3 regions of the Actinomadura sp. SCN-SB genome follow, and region 3 is predicted to be linked to each of the others. Evidence: predicted binding sites of a transcription regulator. Region 3 holds the regulator's gene; each other region holds the start of a gene.

Region 1 (7,385 bases), on a different contig from region 3:
TGGCCGTGCCGCCGTCGGTCCACTCCACCGGGATCACCGCGTCCGCCCCGGCCGGGACCGGCGCGCCCGTCATGATCCGGGCGCTCAGCCCGGGACGGATCGCCGACACGCCCACGTCGCCCGCCGCGATGTCACCGATCACCGGCAGCGCCACCGGGTCGGACTCGGTGGCCTCGGCCACGTCCGCCGCGACGACGGCGTACCCGTCCATCGCGGAGTTGTCGAACGGCGGCAGCGGCACCGGCGCCTCCACCGGCTCGGCCAGCACCCCGCCCTGCGCCTCCAGGAGCGCCAGGTCCAGCGGCGGCAGCAGCGGCACGGCGCTCAGAATCCCCGCGAGATGCTCCTCGACCGATCTCATGCCCACGGCCCCAGTCTCCCGCGCCGTCACGACTCCCCGGGAGAGCCGTCGCGGTTCTTGCGGACGAACTCGCGCAGCCACGGCATGAACTCCGGCGCCAGGTCGGGACGCTCGGCGGCGAACTGCACGACCGTGCGCAGGTACTCCTGTTTGTTGCCGGTGTCGTAGCGGCGGCCCCGGAACTTCACCCCGTACACCGTCCCGCCCTCCTCGACCGGCATGCGGGCGAGGGTGAGCAGCGCGTCGGTGAGCTGGATCTCGCCGCCGCGTCCCGGCGGGGTCCGGTCCAGGACCTCGAAGACCCTCGGGTCGCAGACGTACCGGCCGATGATGATCCAGTTGCTGGGCGCCTCGTCCTGGGGCGGCTTCTCCACCAGGTCGGTGATCTTGACGACATCGTCCTCGTCGGTGGCCTCGATGGCGGCGACGCCGTACGAGGACACCTGGTCGGGGTCGACCTCCATCAGCGCCACCACGCTGCCGCCCAGCCGCGAGCGCACGTCCATCATGCGCGTCAGCAGCGGGTCGCGGTGGTCGATCATGTCGTCGCCCAGCAGCACCGCGAACGGCTCGTCGCCGACGTGCTGGCGGGCGCAGAGCACCGCGTGCCCCAGCCCCTTGGGCTCGCCCTGCCGGACGTAGTGCATGATGGCCAGGTCGCTCGACTTGCAGACCGAGGCCAGCCTGTCCTCGTCGCCCTTGGCGCGGAGGGCCTCCTCGAGTTCGTAGGCCCGGTCGAAGTGGTCCTCGATGGACCGCTTGCTCCGGCCGGTGATCATCAGGACGTCGACGAGCCCGGCGTTGACCGCCTCCTCGACGACGTACTGGATCGCCGGTTTGTCGACGATGGGAAGCATTTCCTTGGGTGTCGCCTTGGTGGCGGGCAAGAATCGGGTACCGAGGCCGGCCACAGGGACGACGGCCTTGAGGACTGGTTCGAAGTCGGCCATGAACCGACCTTAGTCATCCCGGGGGAGCCCGCCGTGCAGCACACCGCCGCCAAATCCGATCTCCGCGTGGCGACGCTGGCCAGGAGGTCGGCGATGGACCCGGGGGCCCGCGCGGCGGCGGCGCGCTCGCTGCGCGACGCGGTGCTGGCGGTGCCCGAACTGGAGATGGCCGGGACTGTCGCGGCGTATGTGTCGATCGGCACCGAACCGGACACCAGGGGGCTGCTGCTGGCGCTCTGGAAGCGCGGGACGTATGTGCTGCTCCCCAGGCTGCGACCGGACAACGACCTCGACTGGGCGTCGTACGAGGGGCCCGACTCGCTGGTCCCCGGGCCGCACGGCCTGCTGGAACCGTCCGAGCCGCCGCGCGGCCCGGACGCGGTGTCGAGCGCGGACGTCGTGCTCGTCCCGGCGCTGGCGGTCGACCGCCGCGGGACGCGGCTCGGCCGCGGCGGGGGGTCCTACGACCGGGCGCTGGCCAGAGTCGGCCCGGCGATCCTCACCGCCGCCCTGGTATACGACGGGGAACTTGTCGACGCACTGCCCGCCGAGCCGCACGACCGGCACGTCCGCGCCGCCGTGACCCCCTCGGAGGGTCTCGTACGGTTGGCCTGACGCCGTTGGAGGCATTGAGGGCGCTGAGAGCTCCCGGGGGCTCGCCATGAAGGCTTGGAGGCGTCGGTGACGTTCGGTACGCGGTTACGGAGGTTGACGCATGGCGACACCATGGCGGGTGCTGACGCTCGCGCCACTCGACAGGGACTTGGTAAAAGGGCTGTTCAAGCCGCTGGGAGACGCGGTCGAGCTGCTCTTCCCCGAGTCCCGTGACGAGGACGGCCTGCTCGCCGTGCTGCCCGGCGCCGAACTGATCATCGGTGACTTCACCGGCCTGTTCTCGCTGGACAAGCGGGTGCTGGAGGCCGCGCCGCACCTGGCGTTCGTCCAGACGCCCAGCGTCGGGACCGACAGCGTGGACGTCGACATGCTGGCGAAGGCGGGCATCCCGGTGGCCAACACCGCCGGGGCCAACGCCCGCGGGGTCGCCGAATGGGCCCTGGGCGCGGCGCTGGTGCTGTGCCGCCACCTGGCCTGGGCCGACCGCGGCGTCCGCGCCGGCGGGTGGCCGCAGCGCGAACTGCTGGCCCGCAACCCCCGCGAGATCCACACCCAGCGCGTCGGGATCGTCGGGTACGGCGCGATCGGCTCGGAGACGGCCCGGCTGTTCGAGGCGCTGGGCTCCCCGGTGTCGTACTGGTCGAGGCGGCGCCGCCCGGAGGCGTCCGCCACGTACCGGGAGCTGGACGACCTGCTCGCCGTCTCCGACATCCTCGTGCTGACCCTGCCGCTGACGCCGGACACGCGCGGCCTGCTGGACGCCCGCCGCCTCGCCCTGCTCCCCGACCAGGCGCTGCTGGTGAACGTGGGACGCGGCGGCGTCGTCGCGGACGACGTGGTGGTCGAGGCGTTGGAGTCGGGACGCCTCGGCGGGGCCGCGCTGGACGTCTACGAGCGGGAACCGCTGCCGCCCGATCATCCGCTGCGCTCCCGCGAGGACGTCCTGCTGTCGCCGCACGGGGCGGGCGGCACCGGCCAGGCCCAGTTCAACATCGTCGCGGCGGTGCGCGACAACATCGTCGCCGCCGTCACGGGCAAGCCGGTGGCCAACGTGGTGAACGGCGTGGACCCGCTGGTCAGGCGCCGTTGAGACGGCCAGGCGCACGGCCGGGCGGACGGCGGCGCGACCGGCCCGGCGGGCGGCCGCCGTCACCTGGCCGATACCGATGTCAATAGGATTCCAAAAGATCAGTTCGCCGATGACCCGAGGGGTGGGATGTGCATCTCGACATCTGGCTACTCCTCGGGTCCACCCTGATACTGTCCGCGATCGTCGCGGTACGCCTCTCGCACCATCTCGGCCTGCCCAGCCTGCTCGCCTACATGGGCATCGGGCTGTTCATCGGCGAGGGCGGCCCCTTCCAGATCAACTTCGACAACGCCGAGCTGGCCGAGACCCTCGGCCTGGCCGCGCTCGTCCTGATCCTCGCCGAGGGCGGCATCACCACCAGCTGGCGGAACGTGCGTCCCGCCGTCCCCGCCGCGGTCTCGGTCTCCACCCTGGGCACCCTGATCAGCATCGTGGTGACCGCCCTCGCCGCCCTCTGGCTGCTGGACGTGAACTGGCAGCTGGCGTTCCTGGTGGGGGCCGTGCTCGCGCCCACCGACGCCGCCGCGGTGTTCTCCGTCCTGCGGCGGCTGCCGCTGCCGCCACGGCTGACCGGGCTGCTGGAGGCCGAGTCCGGCTTCAACGACGCCCCCGTGGTGATCATCGTCGTCACGCTCAGCACCCACTCCACCGCGCCCGACCTGCTCGAACTCGCCGGGATCATGGTGTACGAGCTGGCCGCGGGCGGCGTGATCGGGATCGCGATCGGCTGGCTCGGCGCGCAGGCTCTGCGTCGCGTGGCCCTGCCCGCGTCCGGGCTCTACCCGATCGCGGTGCTGTCGCTGTCGGTCGGCTCGTACGGGGCGGCGGCGCTGGCGCACGCCAGCGGGTTCCTCGCGGTGTACGTGAGCGCGCTCGTCCTGGGCAACGCCCGGCTGCCGCACCGTCCCGCCACCCGCGGGTTCGCGGAAGGGGTCGCCTGGCTGGCCCAGATCGGCGTGTTCGTGATGCTCGGCCTGCTGGCGTCCCCGAGCGACCTGCCCGGCCAGATCATCCCCGCGCTGATCATCGGGTTCGTCCTGCTGCTGGTGGCGCGCCCGCTGTCGGTGCTGCTGTCCACGATCGGGTTCGGCATGTCGCTGGGCGAGAAAACGTTCGCCTCCTGGGCCGGGCTGCGCGGCGCCGTCCCCATCGTGCTGGCCACCATCCCCATGGTGCAGAACGTCCAGGGCTCGGAGACGCTGTTCGCGATCGTGTTCAACATCGTCGTCCTGTTCACCGCCTTGCAGGGGCCCACCCTGCCGCTGGTGGCGCGCTGGTGCGGGCTGCGCGGCGGCGACGAGCCGCGCGAGCTGGACGTGGAGGCCGCCCCGCTGGGGGAGCTCCACGCCGAACTGCTGGAGATCCGGATCCCCCCGGACTCGCGGCTCAACGGCGTGGAGATCTTCGAGCTGCGGCTGCCCCCGGGCGCCTCGGTCACCCTGGTCGTCCGGGACGGCAACAGCTTCGTGCCCGAGCCCACCACCCCGCTGCGCGCCGGCGACACCCTGCTGGTCGTCACCACCGACAAGGTCAGGGAGGCGGCGGAACGCCGCATGCGCGCGGTCAGCCGCCGCGGCAAGCTGGCCGGCTGGTTCGGCGAGTCGGGCGCCTGACCGCCGAGTCCAGGAACAGGGGGACGGCTCATGGTGTTCAATGCACGGGTACGATTAGCAGTCGATCGAGATGAGTGCCAATCAGGCTTGGCGGCGAGGAGGACCCGTGCCGACGTATCAGTACGTTTGCACCGAGTGCGGTGAACCTTTGGAGGTCGTGCAGAAGTTCAGCGACAGCGCGCTGACCGAGTGCCCGGCGTGCTCCGGCCGCCTCCGCAAGGTGTTCTCGGCCGCCGGGATCATCTTCAAGGGCTCCGGCTTCTACCGCACCGACAGCCGCAGCTCCGGCACGTCGAGCTCGACGTCCACCTCGTCCAAGGACTCCGCCAAGTCTGACAAGTCGGACTCGTCGTCGAAGTCGGAGAGTTCGTCCTCGTCCTCTTCGGAGTCGTCTTCGTCCTCGTCGTCCTCGAGTTCGTCGGAGAAGGTCGCCTGACCTGCGACGAGGATTGCGGCCCTTGTGACGCGGGGCGCGAGCGTGGCTCGCACGCCCTCGATCAGGGTCGCGTAAGGCGTACCGTCCGCTTCCAGGGCCGCGTGGAGATATTCCAACGCGGCCTGGTTCGCTCTTAGCAGCCAATCGTCCCGGCAAAGGGCCGCGTACTCCAGCACGACCGGCAGTGAGTCCGCCGGCTCCTCCCCCGCGTCGTAGTCGGCCTGCCTATAGAGCTCGGCGAGATGGCCGTGCATGAACCGGCGCAGCTCCTCATCGAGATCGCGGCAACCCGCCAGGTTCAGCCGTCCGCCCCCGCACACCTCCCGGTACTCCACCGTCAGGCGGATCGGGGTAGTGCGGTCCACGTGGTCGAGGAAGGCGTTCAGGCACCGCCGCGGCGCCCCCCGCGGCACGTCGGCGAGCGCCGCCCGCAGCATCGGGCGCCGATCGTAGAAGCGCTGATCAGGGTACGCGAGCAACAACGACGCCGCCCGCCACACCACGATGTCCACCGGCACCCCCGTCACCACTCCCCGTCACCGGTTCCGTGAAGGAAGCGAACGACCTGTGATCTCGACGTCCCGTTGGACGGTCGTCCTCAGGTACAGGTTCCGGGGTCTTTCTACTCCCCGTGCAGTAGCGGCGGCGGACCCTTTGACCCCAGCGGCGTAGCGAGGTTCCACCCCTCCGCTGGAAGCGCGCTCACCGCATCACGGGCAACGATAAGGGCACGACATATCGCGATGTGATCGCCCGCTCGATATGACCGCTCGATATGAACAGCCCTGGAGCAGCATATGAGTTCACCCGGCTCGGCCCCGCCGCGAACGTGGGCCCATCGACTCACCTCCGTGATCGCCGGTAGACGCACCAAATGGGCCGTCCTGGCCGCCTGGATCGTCCCGCTGGCCGCGCTGGTCTTCCTCGGCCTGCTGCCCGGCGACCTCGGCGAGGTCGAGGAGAACGACGCCGCCGCCTGGCTGCCCGAGAGCGCCGAGTCCACCCAGGTCGTCGCCCTGCAAGAACGGTTCCACACCGACGACGTCTCGCTCGCCGTGATCGTCTACGAGCGTCCCGGCGGGATCACCGCGGCCGACCAGGCCAAGGCCAAGGCCGACACCGCCGCGTTCGCCACGCTGCCCGGCGCGCAGCAGCCGCAGGGCCCGTTCCCGGCCAAGGACGGCAAGGCGCTCCAGACGCTCGTACCGTTGCAGGACACCGACCTGATCAAGGCCGTCGAGGACGCCCGCGAGCTGGCCAAGCGCGGCCCCCCCGGACTGAACGCGCACGTCACCGGCCCGGCGGGCGGCGAGGCCGACATGGAGGAGGTCTTCGACAGCATCGACGGCTTCCTGCTGCTGGCCGCGGGCGGCGTCGTGATCCTGCTGCTCCTGATCATCTACCGCAGCCCGATGCTGTGGTTCGTCCCCGTCCTCAGCGCCATCGTCGCGCTCGGCCTCGCCCAGACCGTCGTCTACCTGCTGGCCAAGCACGCCGACCTCACCGTCAACGGGCAGAGCGGAGGCATCCTCACCGTCCTGGTCTTCGGCGTCGCCACCGACTACGCCCTGCTGCTCGTCGCCCGCTACCGCGAGGAACTGCACCGGCACGAGGACCGGCACGAGGCCATGGCCTTCGCCCTCCACCGCGCCGGGCCCGCGATCCTCGCGTCCGCCGCCACCGTCGCCGCCGGCCTGCTGTGCCTGCTGGTCGCCGAGCTGAACTCCACCGCCGGCGTGGGACCGGTCGCCGCCGCGGGCGTCGTCACCGCCCTGCTGTCCATGACCACCCTGCTGCCCGTCCTGCTGGTGATCTGCGGCCGCTGGCTGTTCTGGCCGCTGGTGCCGCGCTACGACGCCAAGTACCTCGCCCCCGAGGCGTACGAGTCCGAGCACGGCATCTGGAGCCGGATCGCCCGCGCCGTCGGCGCCCGCCCACGCCTCATCTGGGCGGTCACCTCCGTCGGCCTGCTCGCGCTGACCCTCGGCCTGACCACCCTGAAGTCCGACGGCCTGTCCAACGCCGGCCAGTTCGTCGACAAGCCCGACTCCATCGTCGGCGCCGAGGCCGTCGGCCGGCACTTCCCCGCCGGATCCAGCGATCCCGCCATCATCATCGCCAAGGCGTCCGCCGCCGACCAGGTCGCCACCGCCGCGCGCGGCACCCCGGGCGTCGCCGAGCTCGGCAAACCCACCACCGCCCAGGGGCTCGTCCAGTACGAGGCCGTCCTGCGCGACGCCCCCGACACCGAGGCCGCCCGCGACACCATCGAACGGCTGCGCGCCGGCGTCCACGCCGTACCGGGCGCCGAGGCCAAGGT
Region 2 (7,385 bases), on a different contig from region 3:
GTGGACGGCGTCATCGACAGCGAAGAAGGCAGGGAATCCTAGTTTCCGGCGGGGCGCACTCACTCGCCGCCGGTCAGCGGTCCCGCCAGGGGTCGGGGACGTCGAGCCTCACGCGCCATCCCTTGCGGGTCAGGGGCTCCCCTATGCGGGACGGTCTGCCGTCCGGGAACGAGGCGTCGCTCCGGCCCGTGCGGTCCGCCCGTGTCGAGTGGTAGGGGAAGCCGTCTCGCCTGAACGGGCCGCGCGCCAGCGGACCTCCGCGCCGCCCGTCCTTGCGTTCCCTGGACTTCGTGTCCTCGCTCGGGCGGTCGCGTTCGGGCTCGGGCGGGCGCCGCACGGGGGCCGGGGGTCCCGCGAGGACCGTCGTCCCGGTTTCCGTAGGCGCGGTCGCAGGGGGCGTGGAGGGCTTGGAGATGTCCTCGACAGGCCCCGCGGCGTCCTGTTGCGGGGGCGCCTCCCCCGGACCGGCAGCGGCGACACCGGTGGTGGCCAGGACGGCACCGGCCACGCCGAGCGCCACGATCGTGCGGGACCCGCGGCGGCGCGGGCCTCGCGGCGGCCCCGCCCGGTCGGGCCCGTCCGCCCCCTGGTCCGGAGAAGCGGCCACGGACGGCTCGCTGACATCCTTGAGCAGGGCCTTCAGCAGGTTGACCGCCGGGTCATGGGCCAGGCCGAGACCGGGGTCGTCGCCGGCCGGGCGGCGGCCTCCGAGGGCATCGATGAGGGCGTCGGTGCGGCGGACCGCGTACGTGTCGCCCGTCAGCGGCACCGGCTCCGGCGGCGGTTCGGGGGCCGCGCGTCCGGTGATCGGGATGACGGCGCCGGAGCCCGAAGGCAGGGGGCGCTCGATAACCGACTTGTCCGGATCCGGGGCGCCCTGGCTCCGTTCCGTCAAGCGATCGACTCCTCTCTGGCCATCGCCCGGAGCCGGGCCAGCGCCCGGTGCTGCGCCACCCGCACCGCTCCCGCGGACATGCCCAGGACGTTACCGGTCTCCTCGGCGGACAGGCCCGCCACCACGCGCAGCAGCACCAGCTCGCGCTGGTGCTCGGGCAGGCGCGTGAGCAGGTCACGGGCGCGCTGCGCCTCGATGTAGCGGACGACGGTCTCCTCCGGTCCGGGCCGGTCGTCCGGGCCGTCCGGGAGGTCCTCGGTGGGGACGGCGGCGCGGACCGCGCTGCGCAGCGCGTCCGCGATCTTGTGCGCGGCGATGCCGAACACGAAGGAGGCGAACGGGCGTCCCATGTCGCGGTAGCGCGGCAGCGCGGACAGGACCGCGATGCAGACCTCCTGTGCCACGTCGTCGGCGATGTGGTACTGCCCGGAGACCCGGCCGAGCCGGGCCCTGCAGTAGCGGACGACCATGGGGCGGACGTGCCCGATCAGCACCTCGATGGCACTCGGGTCACCCTCGACGGCGAGAGAGGTGAGTTCCTTGAGGTCTCCTTCGTCGGCACTCGCTTGGACCGCTTTCGCTATGCGCAGCGCCCGCACCCCGCGGCCGGCATCGCGGGGGGTTGGAGGGGCCGTCCCCTCCGAGGGGTCGGCAGCGCGCGCGGTCGTGGTCCCGGCGAAGCATCCCTCGGTCACGTTGAGCATGATGCCCAGCGCGGTCGGGCCTGTCTCCACTGTGAACGGCAACGGAATGGTCACAGTGTCAGGGCGGGGACGGGATTGTCACGCATCGCGTTCGGGCGACCCCGATGTGTGCGAGCCATCCCCCTCGCGGCACAACAAACGTCAACAAACAACCTGGACAATAAAGAACCGCAAGTAATCCACGAAATACCTACAAACCGGACAAAAGGAAAATCCCCGCCGGAAACCCGGCGGGGATTCCCCTATGGCCGTCCTGCGGGCCGTCATACGGCCGTCAGCGGGCTCCGGTCAGTGACCGTGCCCGTGGCCGTGGCCGCCGCCCGCGGCGGGCTCCTCTTCCTCCGGCTTGTCGACCACCAGCGCCTCGGTGGTGAGCAGCATGCCGGCGATCGAGGCGGCGTTGGTGACCGCGCTGCGGGTCACCTTCACCGGGTCGATGACGCCCTGCGCGATCAGGTCGCCGTACTCGCCGGTGGCGGCGTTGTAGCCGTGCCCCTGGTCCAGCTCGCGGACCTTGGAGACCACGACGTAGCCCTCCTGGCCGGCGTTCTCGGAGATCCAGCGCAGCGGCTCGACCAGCGCGCGGCGGACCGCCTCGGCACCGGTGGCCTCGTCGCCCGAGAGCCCGAGGGCGTCGAAGCCGCCGCTCGCCACGTGCACCAGCGCGCTGCCGCCGCCGGACACGATGCCCTCCTCGATGGCCGCGCGGGTCGCCGAGATCGCGTCCTCCAGGCGGTGCTTCTTCTCCTTCAGCTCCACCTCGGTGGCCGCGCCGACGCGCAGCACGCAGACGCCGCCGGCCAGCTTGGCCAGCCGCTCCTGCAGCTTCTCGCGGTCCCAGTCGGAGTCGCTGTTCTCGATCTCGACCTTGATCTGGTTGACCCGGGCCTGGATCTCGTCGGCCGCGCCGGCGCCGTCCACGATGGTGGTGGCGTCCTTGGTGACCGTGATCCGGCGGGCCCGGCCCAGCTCCTCCAGGCCGATCGAGTCCAGCTTGAGGCCGATGGACTCGCTGATCACCTGGCCGCCGGTCAGGGTGGCCATGTCGCCGAGCATCGCCTTGCGGCGGTCGCCGAAGCCGGGCGCCTTGACCGCGACCGAAACGAACGTGCCGCGGATCTTGTTGGCGACCAGCAGCGCCAGCGCCTCGCCCTCGACGTCCTCGGCCACCACCAGCAGCGGCTTCTTGGTCTGCGCGACCTTCTCGGCCAGCGGCAGGAACTCCTGGACGTTGGAGATCTTGCCGTCCACGATGAGCACGTAGGCGTCCTCCAGGACGGCCTCCATGCGCTCGGGGTCGGTGACCATGTGCGGCGACAGGTAGCCCTTGTCGAACTGCAGGCCCTCGGTGAACTCCAGCTCAAGGCCGAAGGTGTGGGCCTCCTCGACGGTGATGACGCCGTCCTTGCCGACCTTGTCGAACGCCTCCGCGATCAGGTCGCCGATCTGGGCGTCCTGCGCGGAGATGGTGGCCACGTGCGCGATCGACTCGCGCTCGTCGACCTCCTTGGCCGACTTCAGCAGCTGGTCGGACACGTGCTGCGCGGCCTGGTCGATGCCGCGCTTGAGGGCCAGCGGCGAGGCGCCGGCGGCCACGTTGCGCAGGCCCTCGCGGACCAGCGCCTGCGCCAGCACGGTGGCCGTGGTGGTGCCGTCACCGGCGATGTCGTTGGTCTTGGTCGCCACTTCCTTGGCGAGCTGGGCCCCCAGGTTCTCGTAGGGGTCCTCAAGCTCCACCTCGCGGGCGATGGTCACGCCGTCGTTGGTGATCGTCGGCGCGCCGAACTTCTTGTCGATGACGACGTTGCGGCCGCGCGGGCCGATCGTCACCTTGACGGCGTCCGCGAGAGCGTTGACGCCGCGCTCAAGAGCCCGGCGAGCGTCCTCATCGAACTCCAGGATCTTCGCCATGCGGGAAACTCCACTCCATGTACGGCGGCACGTACGGCACGCCTGCCCGATGAGGGCCGCGGCGGCCGGACGCGCGCCAGGCGGGCAACGCGATCCGCCCCGGCCGCCCCTGCTAGCAGCGGGCCGGTCCGGGGCGGTGCATCACGTGCTGCGTGCTTACTTCTCGACGATCGCGAGGACGTCGCGGGCCGAGAGGACGAGGTACTCCTCGTTGTTGTACTTGACCTCGGTGCCGCCGTACTTGCTGTAGAGCACAACGTCGCCGACGTTCACGTCGAGCGGCACCCGCTCACCCTTGTCGTCGACCCGGCCAGGGCCCACGGCGAGGACGGTGCCCTCCTGCGGCTTCTCCTTGGCGGTGTCGGGAATGACCAGGCCCGACGCGGTGGTGGTCTCGGCCTCAAGCGGCTGGACGACGATGCGGTCCTCGAGCGGCTTGAGAGCAACCTTGGTGGCGGTCGTCACGATCTGACCTCCCCTTCGATTGATCCTCGGCCGGCCAAGGCTGGCCGACCGGCAACTGTGACAGAAGAGGCGACCCCGGACCGGCCTGTCGTCGCGGGTGCCAGACCGACCTTGTCGCTGTGTTGGCACTCTCACATCGAGAGTGCCAGCATGGAGACTATTCCGTGCCCGGTGGCCAGTCAACATGAACACGGCCGTACGGGAGACGCCGTGAGCGAACGTCCCCGCCGCCCGTTAACGTCCACTCTATGGACCTCCAGGCGTTCGGTGACCTGCGGGCTCCCGAGGGCCGGGAGGCGCTGGCGGCGGCCATGCGATCGGACCTGAGCGAGAGCGGCCTCCTGGCCACCGCCACGCGGCTGCGCGAGCGGCACCCGCCTGAATTGGTGCAGGCAGCGCTCACGCAGGCGCGGCTGCGGCGCAGGGCCCGCGCCAAGTTCGGGCCGGACGCCGATGTCATGTACTTCACGCATGCCGGGCTGGAGCAGTCCACCCGTGCCAGCGTCGCGGCCTACCGCGCCCGCCGCTTCGCCGACGTCCTCGGCAGCGAGGGGACGGTGCTCGACCTGGGCTGCGGCATCGGCGCGGACCTGATCGCGCGGGCGCGCGCCGGCCGCCCCGGTGAGGGCGTCGAGCGGGACCCTCTGACCGCCGAGGTCGCCCGCGCCAACCTGGCCGCGCTGGGGCTGGACGGCCTGGCCTCCGTACGGGTGGGCGACGCGCTCGCGCAGGACCCCGCCGGGTACGCGGCGGTGTTCGCCGACCCTGGACGGCGCACCGCGCGGGGCCGCGTCTTCGACCCCCGCTCGTACGAACCACCCCTGGACGCGGTGCTCGCCTTGGCGCGGCAGGCCCCCGCCGCCTGCGTCAAGGCGGCGCCGGGCATCCCGCACGAGGCCATCTGGGACGCCGACCCGGCCGTGGAGGCCGAATGGATCTCGGTGGGCGGCGAGGTCAAGGAGGCGGCGCTCTGGCTCGGCGACCTGGCCGGGCCCGCCTCGGCACGCCGCCGCGCCACCCTCATCCCGGGGGACGGAGAGGGCGCGGGCGGGGAGATCACGACGCTGGCCCCGGAGGAGGGCCTGGGTGAGCCGCCGGTCGGGGACTGGGGCCGATACCTGTACGAGCCGGACGGAGCCGTGATCCGCGCCGGGCTGGTGGCCGAGGTGGCGGCGCGGGTCGGCGGATGGCTGGCCGACCCGCGGATCGCCTACATCACCTCCGGGACGCTGGTGCCGACCCCGTTCGCCGCCGCGTACGAGATCGAGGACGCGCTGCCGTTCTCGGTCAAGCGGCTGCGCGCCGAGCTGCGCCGGCGCCGTCCCGGCTCGCTCACGATCAAGAAGCGCGGCTCGGCGGTCGACGTCGACCGGCTGCGGCACGACCTGGGCTTCGGCCGCCGCGCGGCGGGCCGGGACGGCGGCGAGTTGACGCTCGTGCTCACCCGGGTGGGCGATGACCCGGTCGCCCTGCTCGCGAGCCGGGCACACCGGCGGTCACCATAAAAGACCGGAGATCTTCGTCCGGGTAAATCCAGCACTCTTTACGTGATCGCCCGCGGCATGCGAACGGAAAGGCGCGAAGTCGCGTGGACACCGACCTCCAATAAAATGATCTTGCCGTGCCGGACCTGTCGAACTCCGCTGGCGACGCGGTCTTCCACCGCCTTCCGCCGGTCTCGCCGGAAACCACCGGATATCCCGCCCGTCCGGATCACCCTTTTCCCTCCCGCGGCGTGATGACTGTTCTTGGATCGGCGTGGGGGGCGTGTCACGCGCGCACTACAGTTGGCGGTTCGGATTTGATTACCGCGCGTCCATTTCCGAACGTGACGGCGCACGAAGGAGCATCGGGTGGAAACGAATCACAACTTCCTGCAGACGGGAGGCCCGCCGGTCTCCGACCGGATGCGGGAGTTGCTCGCCCGTGCGGCTCAGGACCACGTGTACTCGCAGCGGTCCAGCAGCGGCCAGGTGCTGGACGACATCCGCCGGCGCCTCGAAGGCGTGGAGTGGGCGCTGCGCGAGGTGCGCGAGGGGGGCTTGGGCGGGCTGACGGGGCAGCTCGACGGCGTCCGCGGCCAGGTGGAGGAGCTGTCGGGCAAGCCGCCCGGCTGGGCCGAGGGGCTGGCCCGGCACATCGAGGCGGTCGGCGAACGGGTCAAGCCGGTCGCCGAGCTGCCCGCTCTGTGGGCCGACGTCGGCGTGATGGCCGAGAACGTGGACGAGGCCCTGGCGCGCGTCCAGACCGCGATCGACTCGGCGGAGCGGATCGCCGAGGCCACCCGGCAGGCGTCCCAGCGCATGGAGGAGATGACCAAGCGGCTCGACCGGCTCCAGGGCGGCATGGAGGCCGCCTCGGTGCGCTTCAACCGGCTCGACAAGTCGCTGGCCGAGCTGGGGCACCGCGCCGAACGGCTGGACCATTCGATCAACGCGGTGTCCACCTGCGTCGACCACGCGCTGGGCGAGATGGCCGACCGGGTGGAGCAGGGCCTGGAGGCGGTCAACGGCCGGGTGGAGGGCGTCGGCGGCAGGCTGGACGGTCTCGACGGCCGCCTGGAGGGCCTGTCGGGCAAGCTGGCCGGGCTGGACGGGCGGCTGGCCGCCGTCGACGACCGGACCGGCGAACTCCAAGCGAAGGTGAACGAGCTGGTCAGGCGGCCCGCCTTCGACCACGGCGACCGGTTCGACGCGCTGGAGAAGCACCTGGCCGACGCCGTCGACCCGCTGCTCGAACAGCTGCGCACCCGGCCCGACAGGGACGAGGTCGAGGCGACCGTGGCGCGCCGCGTGGACCGCGTCCACCACGAGGTGGGCCGCCGGGCCGAGTCGGTGGAGGACCACGTCACCCGGCAGGTGACGTCCGCCCACGAGGACATGCTGAAGCGCCTGTGCACGCTGGAGGAGACGATGCTGGCGCTGGCCGAGGCCCTGCTGCGGACCCGCCGCGAGGACAAGGATTGAGAAGGTCAAAAGGAGGGCGCGCGGGGCGGCGGGAAACCGCCCCGCGCATCCTGTGGTTTGTCCGGCAATCGACGGAACCGTCCGAAGCATTGCCATCAAGGCACCTCGATGACGTGCATTTTGTTACGTTCCGTCTTCGCAAAATCACTCCCGATTCGCGGCCCCATCCGTTTTCATGGATCTCGTGACGCACCCATCGGCACCCTGCCTTCCGACCGGCTCGCAACCCAGCCGCGCCACGCTGCGCTGGGTGGAGGAGTGCCTGGGCCGGGGAGCGGAGGTCCGGCTGCTGCGGCCACTGGCGGGCGGCTCCGCGCACGCCAACCACGCGCTGCTGGTCGAGAGCCCGTCGGGCAGCCCGCACCGGCTGGTGCTGCGCCGCTGGGCCCGCGCCGGCGCCCGTTCCCGCGGCGGCGCGGGCGGCGACCCGCGCTTCGCCGACGC
Region 3 (7,385 bases):
CTCTCCTCCCGCGACGTGCTGTCCGGAGATCCTATCGGGGCGGCCCCCGCGCGACCTGCCGTGACCGGCGGGACGCGCCGTGAGCATCGTGCACAAAGGTGATCGAGCCGTGTCCGGTTCCGACCCTGCCAGGGGCCCCGCTCGATTAGGGTGGTCAGCCCAGGCGTACCCCCGGCTCGTCGGCACAGCGCGCTCTCGCACGACCGGTCGGTCCGTCTTTCCAGCGGCCCGCCGGGACGACCGCCCGGAGCGAGCGGCCGGGGTGCGGTGAAGGCGGCGGACAGGTGACCCAGGAAGAGACAGCACGGCCTGCCCTTTCGTACGGGGCGTTCACGTGACCGAGGCAAGACAGCAGATGCCGTTTCGTAAACCCGACGACGAGGGCGCGCGTCCCATTGACGTGACCGAGACCCTCGTGGCCAGGGGCACGGCTGGGGCTGTTGCCGTGGCCTGGGACGCCGACCAGGCCGTGACCGCTCTGTACAGTGCCAACTACCGGTCGCTGGTACGGCTGGCGGCCATGCTGGTACGTGACTCGGGGACGGCCGAGGAGGTCGTGCAGGACGCGTTCGTCGCCATGCACGGCGGGTGGCGGCGGCTGCGCGACCCCGACAAGGCCCTGTCGTACCTGCGCCAGTCCGTGGTCAACCGGTCGCGCTCGGTGCTGCGGCATCGCGCCGTCGTGGAGAAGTACGCTCCGAAGGGGCTGCCGGACGCGCCGAGCGCGGAGGCCGGGGCCATCGGAGAGCTGGAGCGCTCCGCCGTGGTGGAGGCGCTGCACCGGCTTCCCACCCGCCAGCGCGAGGCGCTCGTGCTGCGCTACTACGCCGATCTGTCCGAAGCCGAGATCGCCAAGACGATGGGCATCTCCCGCGGCGCCGTCAAGAGCCACACGGCCCGCGGCATGGCCGCGCTACGCAATATCCTGGAGCAGTTCTCATGACCACCGACCCCCACGACGAGCACGGCGACATCCTCCGCCGCGCCCTGCACGCGGAGGCGGACAAGGTCATCCCGGGGGCGGACGGCCTGGAGAAGATCCGCGCCCGCATCGAGGAGCGCAGCAGGCCCAGGTTCGGCTGGGACTGGTTCACCGTCAACGCGGCGCGCCCCATCGTGGCCGTGGCGGTCGCCGTGGTCGTCACCTGCGTCGGCGTCACCGCCCCGCAGGCCATCGAGTTCATCCAGTCCACCGCGAACCACGGTCCCTCCGGCGATGACGGTGGCGGCAGCGCCCACGGCAGCGACGCCACGCGGGGCCTGCCACCCGACGTCCGGCCGACCGGCCCCACGCGGCCGAGCGGCGAGGGGGATCCGAGCACGGCGGGGTCGCCGTCGCCCGCGGCCTCGCCCGGGACCGAGGCCTGCGGCGCGCAGCCCCCGGCCACCGCCGCGTCGCCGTCACCGAGCGGCGCGCCCGAGGCGGGCGCCTCGGGGCAGGCCGCTCCCCCGTCCCAGCCGTGCCCGGCGACGACCCCTCCGCCGACGCCGCCGACCAGCACGTCCCCGGACCCCGGCGTCCCGACGGATCCGGATCCCGACCAGCCGACGGATCCGCCCACGACCGAGGCCCCGGCCGGTGGGGGCCAGTCGGCGGAGCAGCCCGCCGGTCAGTAGCCCGGCTCGCCCATGGCGGGGGGCGCTTACCAGCGGCCCGTGGCGGCCTGGAGGACGGAGAGGGCGGCCACGCCCGCCGTCGAGGTGCGCAGGACGGTCGGTCCCAGCCGGACGGCGCTCGCTCCCGCGGCGGTCAGGGCGGCCAGTTCGTCGTCGGTGATGCCGCCCTCGGGCCCGATCACCACGAAGATCTCCCCTGTGGAGGGCGGCGCGACGGCGCTCAGCGGGTCCTTCGCCCCCTCGTGCAGGACCAGACCGGCGCCCCCCGCCGCGACGGCCGCCGCGACCCGCCGTACGACCTCGGGGGTGGACGCCAGGCCGGGAACCTCGGGGAGCCGGCTCCGGCGGGCCTGCTTGGCGGCCTCGCGGGCGGCGCCTCGCCAGCGTCCCAGCGCCTTGTCGCGGCGTTCGGGGCGCCACCGGGTGACGCAGCGCGCGGCGGCCCACGGCACGATCTCGTCCACCCCGGCCTCGGTCATGGTCTCCACGGCCAGCTCGCCGCGGTCGCCCTTGGGCAGTGCCTGGACGGCGACCAGCCTGGGCTCGGGCGCCGGATCCGTGCGCCGGGCGATCACCTCCACGGTGAGCGCGGCGCGGTCGGCCGCGACGACGACGCACTCGGCCATCAGCCCGGCCCCGTCGGTGAGGTCGACGCGCTCGCCGGGACGCAGCCGCTTCACCGTCGCCGCATGACGCCCCTCGGGGCCGTCCAGAACGACCCGGTCGCGTCCCAGGTCGGCCTCCCCGGCGAGGAACACCGGCGGGCTCATCCCACTCCCCCCGTCCGCGGGACCGGGCCGACCCTGGGCGCGGTCCTTCGGGCGCCGTCGTTCAGGCGCCGCCGTCCCGGCCCTCGCGGTAGGCGGCCCTGACATCCCTTCAGTGCTGGTTGAACACGTCCCTCAGGCGGGAGAAGACGTTGCGCTGGCCGGGCGCGAACTTGCCGGGCGGGCGCTCCTCGCCGCGCAGCTTGGCCAGGCGGCGCAGCAGCTCCTCCTGCTCGTCGTCGAGCCGGGACGGGGTCTCGACGTTCACATGGATCAGCAGGTCGCCGCGGCCGCTCTCGTTCAGGTGCCGGACGCCGCGGCCGTACAGGGTGATCACCTGGCCGGACTGGGTGCCGGGCTTGATGTCGACCTCCTCGGCGCCGTCCAGCGTCTCGATGGTCACGTTGGTGCCCAGCGCGGCGGCCGTCATCGGGATCTCCACCGTGCAGTGCAGGTCGTCGCCCTCCCGCTCGAAGATCGGGTGCGGCCGTTCCACGATCTCCAGGAACAGGTCGCCGGGCGGTCCCCCGCCGGGGCCGACCTCGCCCTCGCCCGCGAGCTGGATGTGGATGCCGTTCTCCACGCCCGCCGGGATCTTGACCTTGACGGTACGGCGGGTGCGGACCCGGCCGTCCCCGGAGCACTCCTGGCACGGGGTGCGGATCACGCTGCCGAAGCCGCCGCACTGCGGGCACGGCCGGGCCGTCATGACCTGGCCGAGGAAGGAGCGCTGCACCTGCTGCACCTCGCCGCGGCCGTGGCAGGTGTCGCAGGTCTCCGGGTGGGTGCCGGGCGCACAGCCCGAACCGCCGCAGGTGGCGCAGGTCACCGCGGTGTCGATGGACAGCTCGCGGGTCGTGCCGAACGCGGTCTCACCGAGGTCGAGCTCGACCCGCAGCGTGGCGTTGCGCCCGCGGCGGGCGCGGCTGCGCGGGCCGCGCGAGGCGGCGGTGCCGAAGAACGCGTCCATGATGTCGCTGAACGGGAAGCCCGCGGCGCCGAAGCCGCCGGGGCCGCCGCCGGCGCCGGCCGACGCGAACGGGTCGGCGCCCAGGTCGTACATCTCGCGCTTCTTCGGGTCGGAGAGCACCTCGTAAGCCTGGGTGATCTCCTTGAACCGCTCCTGGGTCTCCGGGTCCGGGTTCACGTCCGGATGGAGCTCCCTGGCCAGCCGCCGATAGGCCTTCTTGACCTCGTCGGGGCTGGCGTCGCGGCGGACGCCCAGGGTCGCGTAGTAGTCGTTGGCCACTTACGACCCCGCCAGGATCTGTCCGACGTAGCGTGCCACTGCCCGTACCGCTCCCATCGTGCCGGGGTAGTCCATCCGTGTCGGCCCGAGCACTCCCAGCCGGGCCAGGGTCTTGTCGCCGACCCCGTAATCGGCGACGACCACCGAGGTCGAGCGAAGCCCCTCGTCGGGGTTCTCGGTGCCGATCCGCACCGTCACTGTAGAGGAGTCACCGGCCTCGCCCAGCAGTCTCATCAGCACCACCTGCTCCTCCAGCGCCTCCAGCACCTCGCGCAGGCTCTGGGAGAAGTCCACCGCGGCCAGGTTGGCGGCGCCGGCGAAGACGATCTTCTCATCGTTCTTCTCCACCAGCGTCTCCAGCAACACCGACAGCACCGCGGCCATGATCGGCCGGTCCTCGGGCTGCACCCGGTCCGGCAGGTCGGCGACGGCGGCGGGGACCTCGCCGAGCCCGCACCCGTCGAGGCACGTATTGAGCAACGCCCGAAGGTGGGCGATCGATTCCTCGGACAGCTGGGCCGGGGTCTCGATCACCCGCTGCTCCACCCGCCCGGTGTTGGTGATCAGAACGAGCAGCAGCCGGTGCGCGGCGACCGGGACCAGTTCCACGTGCCGCACCGACGAGCGGGTGAGCGACGGGTACTGCACCACCGCCACCTGCCTGGTGAGCTGGGCGAGCAGCCGCACCGTCCGGCTCACCACGTCGTCGAGGTCGTAGGCGCCGCTGAGGAACGTCTCGATCGCGCGGCGCTCCGCGCTCGACAACGGCTTGATCGTCGACAGCCGGTCGACGAAGAGCCGGTAGCCCTTGTCGGTGGGGACGCGGCCCGCGCTGGTATGCGGCTGGTGGATGTACCCCTGCTCCTCCAGGACGGCCATGTCGTTGCGGATGGTCGCCGGGGACACTCCGAGATTGTGCCGGTCGGCCAGGGCCTTGGAGCCGACCGGCTCGTTGGTGGAGACGTAGTCCTCGACAATGGCGCGGAGGACGGCGAGCTTCCTGTCGTCGAGCACTTGGCGGTCACCCCCCTGCCCCATTCCCGAGCCGTTCACGACTCGCTGGCACTCCGTTCTTTCGAGTGCCAAGTGTACGGCCCGCAGAGCCGTATTCGGAGTCCTCCCTGGGCGTCTTCCCCGCGGGTGTTCATGGAACCACGGAGCGGCCATTGGCGGACACGGAGAGGACACGGAAGAGGACACAGAGGACACGGAGAGGCGGCCGCCGGCGGAACCGCGGAGGGGGCGCCCGCCCCGCCCAGTAGAGTGCCGGACCGTGCGCAGCAAGGATTACGGCGACGACGTCCTGGCGGGGGACTGGCGGCGCCCCCGTAAGGGGACGATCCCCGAGATCGCCGCCGAGATCGGGCTCGTGGCGGAGGACCCGGACAGCGGCTTCTGCGGTGCGGTGGTCGGCTGTGACAAGTCCGGCGTGACCCTGGAGGACCGCTTCGGCAAGCGGCGGGTGTTCCCCCTGGCCAAGGCCGGGTTCCTGATCGACGGCAGGCCCGTGACGCTCGTCCGCCCGTCCGGTGGCGCCCCTGGCGGCGCCGTGTCCGGGCAGGGGGTACGCCGGTCCGCCTCCGGGTCCATCGCGGTGCCGAACCTGCGCGCACGGGTGGCCAAGGAGAGCCGCATCTACGTGGAGGGCGTCCACGACGCGGAGCTGGTCGAGAAGATCTGGGGCCATGACCTGCGCGTGGAAGGCGTCGTCGTGGAGTACCTGGAGGGCGTCGACGACCTTCCCGCCATCGTGGAAGGGTTCGGCCCCGGACCGGGACGTCGTCTAGGGGTGCTCGTCGACCACCTGGTGGAGGGCTCCAAGGAGAGCCGGATCGCCGCCCAGGTGTCCTCGCCTCACGTGCTCATCACCGGCCATCCCTTCATCGACATCTGGGAGGCCGTCAAGCCTTCGGCGCTCGGGATCGCCGCCTGGCCGAGCGTCCCGCGCGGCGTACCGTGGAAGGAAGGGGTGCTCGCCGCATTGGGTTGGGGGGACGATGTGCGGGCCGGCTGGAAACGGATCCTCGGAGCCGTCTCGTCCTATACCGATCTGGAGCCCGCCCTTCTGGGCAGGGTCGAGGAACTTATCGATTTCGTCACCGTTCCGGAACAACTTTAGGTACCCGCTGCTGCGTCTAACCCTTGTCACGCTTAACCACGGAACAACTGTCAGCTCCCCACGAACCGCCGTCGCCGCCAGCGAAGAGGAGCATGCGATGTCGTACGGGCCCCCCGAGCAGCCTGGATATGGAGAGCCCCAGCCGGGCTACGGACAGCAGCAACAGCCCCCGGGATACGGACAGGACCCGTACGGCCAGGGCTACGGCCAGGCGCCCGGCTATGGGCAGGCCCCTGGGTACGGGCAGCCGGGCTACGGCCCCGCCTACGGCGGCCAGATGCAGCCGTACGGTCAGCCCGGGTACGGGACGACCTCGGACGAGCGCACCTGGGCGCTGCTGGGGCACCTGGGGCAGTTCCTGATCGGGATCTTCGCCCCGCTGATCGTCTACCTGGTCAAGAAGGACGAGTCGGCATTCCTGCGCCATCACGGGGCGCAGGGCCTCAACCTCGGCATCACCCAGCTGATCTACCTGGTGTTCAACCTGGTGCTGAGCGTGCTCACCCTCGGCCTCTGGCTGATCCCGACCTTCGTGGTGGGCGTGATGCAGCTGGTGTTCCTGATCATGGCCGCGGTCGCCGGGAACCGGGGCGAGTGGTACCGCTTCCCGACCTTCATGGCCTGGCCCATGATCAAGTAGACCGCCGGGGACGGGTCCGGGCGCTCAGGTGAGGTCGCGGACGACGGCGTCGGCGAGCAGGCGACCGCGCAGGGTCAGCACGGCGCGGCCCTTGGTCTCGTAGGGCTCGGGGTCGATGAGCCCGTCGCCGATCGCCCGCCGCGCCGCCGCCTCGTCCAGCAGGTCGGCCGGGCAGCCGTCCGCCAGCCGCAACTCCAGCATGATGCGCTCGATGCGCCGGTCCCGGTCGTCCAGGACCTCACGTGCGTGCGCGGGGGTGACCTTCTCGGCGAGGCGGGACGCGTAGGCGGCGGGATGCTTGACGTTCCACCAGCGCGTGCCGCCCACGTGGCTGTGGGCGCCGGGACCGACGCCCCACCAGTCGGCGCCCGTCCAGTACAGGAGGTTGTGCCGGCACGAGGCCCCCGGGGACGAGGCCCAGTTGGAGATCTCGTACCAGTGCAGGCCGTGGGCGCTGAGCAGTTCGTCGGCCATGAGGTAGCGGTCGGCCATCGCGTCGTCGTCGGGCGGGGTCAGGTCCCCCCTGCGCACCCGCGCGGCCAGGCGGGTGCCCTCTTCGACGATGAGCGCGTAGGCCGACACGTGATCGGGATTGGACGCCAGCGCCGCCTCCAGGGACGCCCTCCAGTCGTCATCGCTCTCCCCTGGCGTGCCGTAGATCAGGTCCAGGTTGATGTGGTCGAAGCCCGCCTTGCGCGTCCACTCCACGACCTGGGGGACCCGGCCGGGGGTGTGGGTGCGGTCCAGGACGGCCAGCACGTGCTCGCGTGCACTCTGCATCCCGTACGAGACCCGCGTGAATCCGCGCTCCCGCAGGCGGGCCAGGTAGGGCTCGTCCACCGACTCGGGATTGGCCTCAGTGGTGATCTCGGCACCGGGCGCCAGCCCGAATGCGGCGTCGATGGCGTCCAGGATGCGCCCGAGGTCGTCCGGAGGCAGCAGCGTGGGGGTACCCCCGCCCACGAAGACCGTCTCCACAGGGAGGTCCGTCGC

The links. The regulator HrcA, encoded in region 3, represses chaperone genes, less so after heat shock. The targets are predictions, from matches to a motif close to TTGGCACTCTCNNNNNGAGAGTGCCAA.
Region 1: the regulator HrcA is predicted to act here: its motif matches at 4,684-4,710, upstream of ACGWYJ_RS33530 (FmdB family zinc ribbon protein).
Region 2: the regulator HrcA is predicted to act here: its motif matches at 4,098-4,124, upstream of groES (co-chaperone GroES).

Annotation. Positions count from the first base shown of each region.
Region 1 is NZ_JBIMPP010000078.1:7,283-14,667, forward strand. Features, by position in the region: gene glp (gephyrin-like molybdotransferase Glp) at 1-361, opposite strand, end outside; gene galU (UTP--glucose-1-phosphate uridylyltransferase GalU) at 388-1,311, opposite strand; gene ACGWYJ_RS33515 (5-formyltetrahydrofolate cyclo-ligase) at 1,345-1,926, shown strand; gene ACGWYJ_RS33520 (NAD(P)-dependent oxidoreductase) at 2,027-3,016, shown strand; gene ACGWYJ_RS33525 (potassium/proton antiporter) at 3,145-4,629, shown strand; gene ACGWYJ_RS33530 (FmdB family zinc ribbon protein) at 4,736-5,065, shown strand; gene ACGWYJ_RS33535 (MMPL family transporter) at 5,917-7,385, shown strand, end outside.
Region 2 is NZ_JBIMPP010000054.1:20,494-27,878, forward strand. Features, by position in the region: gene ACGWYJ_RS28315 (DUF5319 domain-containing protein) at 1-42, shown strand, start outside; gene ACGWYJ_RS28320 (hypothetical protein) at 74-895, opposite strand; gene ACGWYJ_RS28325 (sigma-70 family RNA polymerase sigma factor) at 892-1,599, opposite strand; gene groL (chaperonin GroEL) at 1,888-3,510, opposite strand; gene groES (co-chaperone GroES) at 3,667-3,978, opposite strand; gene ACGWYJ_RS28340 (SAM-dependent methyltransferase) at 4,224-5,480, shown strand; gene ACGWYJ_RS28345 (hypothetical protein) at 5,829-6,941, shown strand; gene ACGWYJ_RS28350 (phosphotransferase family protein) at 7,117-7,385, shown strand, end outside.
Region 3 is NZ_JBIMPP010000023.1:48,890-56,274, reverse strand. Features, by position in the region: gene ACGWYJ_RS17170 (SigE family RNA polymerase sigma factor) at 356-943, shown strand; gene ACGWYJ_RS17165 (hypothetical protein) at 940-1,617, shown strand; gene ACGWYJ_RS17160 (16S rRNA (uracil(1498)-N(3))-methyltransferase) at 1,644-2,387, opposite strand; gene dnaJ (molecular chaperone DnaJ) at 2,497-3,633, opposite strand; gene hrcA (heat-inducible transcriptional repressor HrcA) at 3,634-4,647, opposite strand; gene ACGWYJ_RS17145 (DUF3097 domain-containing protein) at 4,907-5,752, shown strand; gene ACGWYJ_RS17140 (DUF4870 domain-containing protein) at 5,850-6,392, shown strand; gene hemW (radical SAM family heme chaperone HemW) at 6,417-7,385, opposite strand, start outside.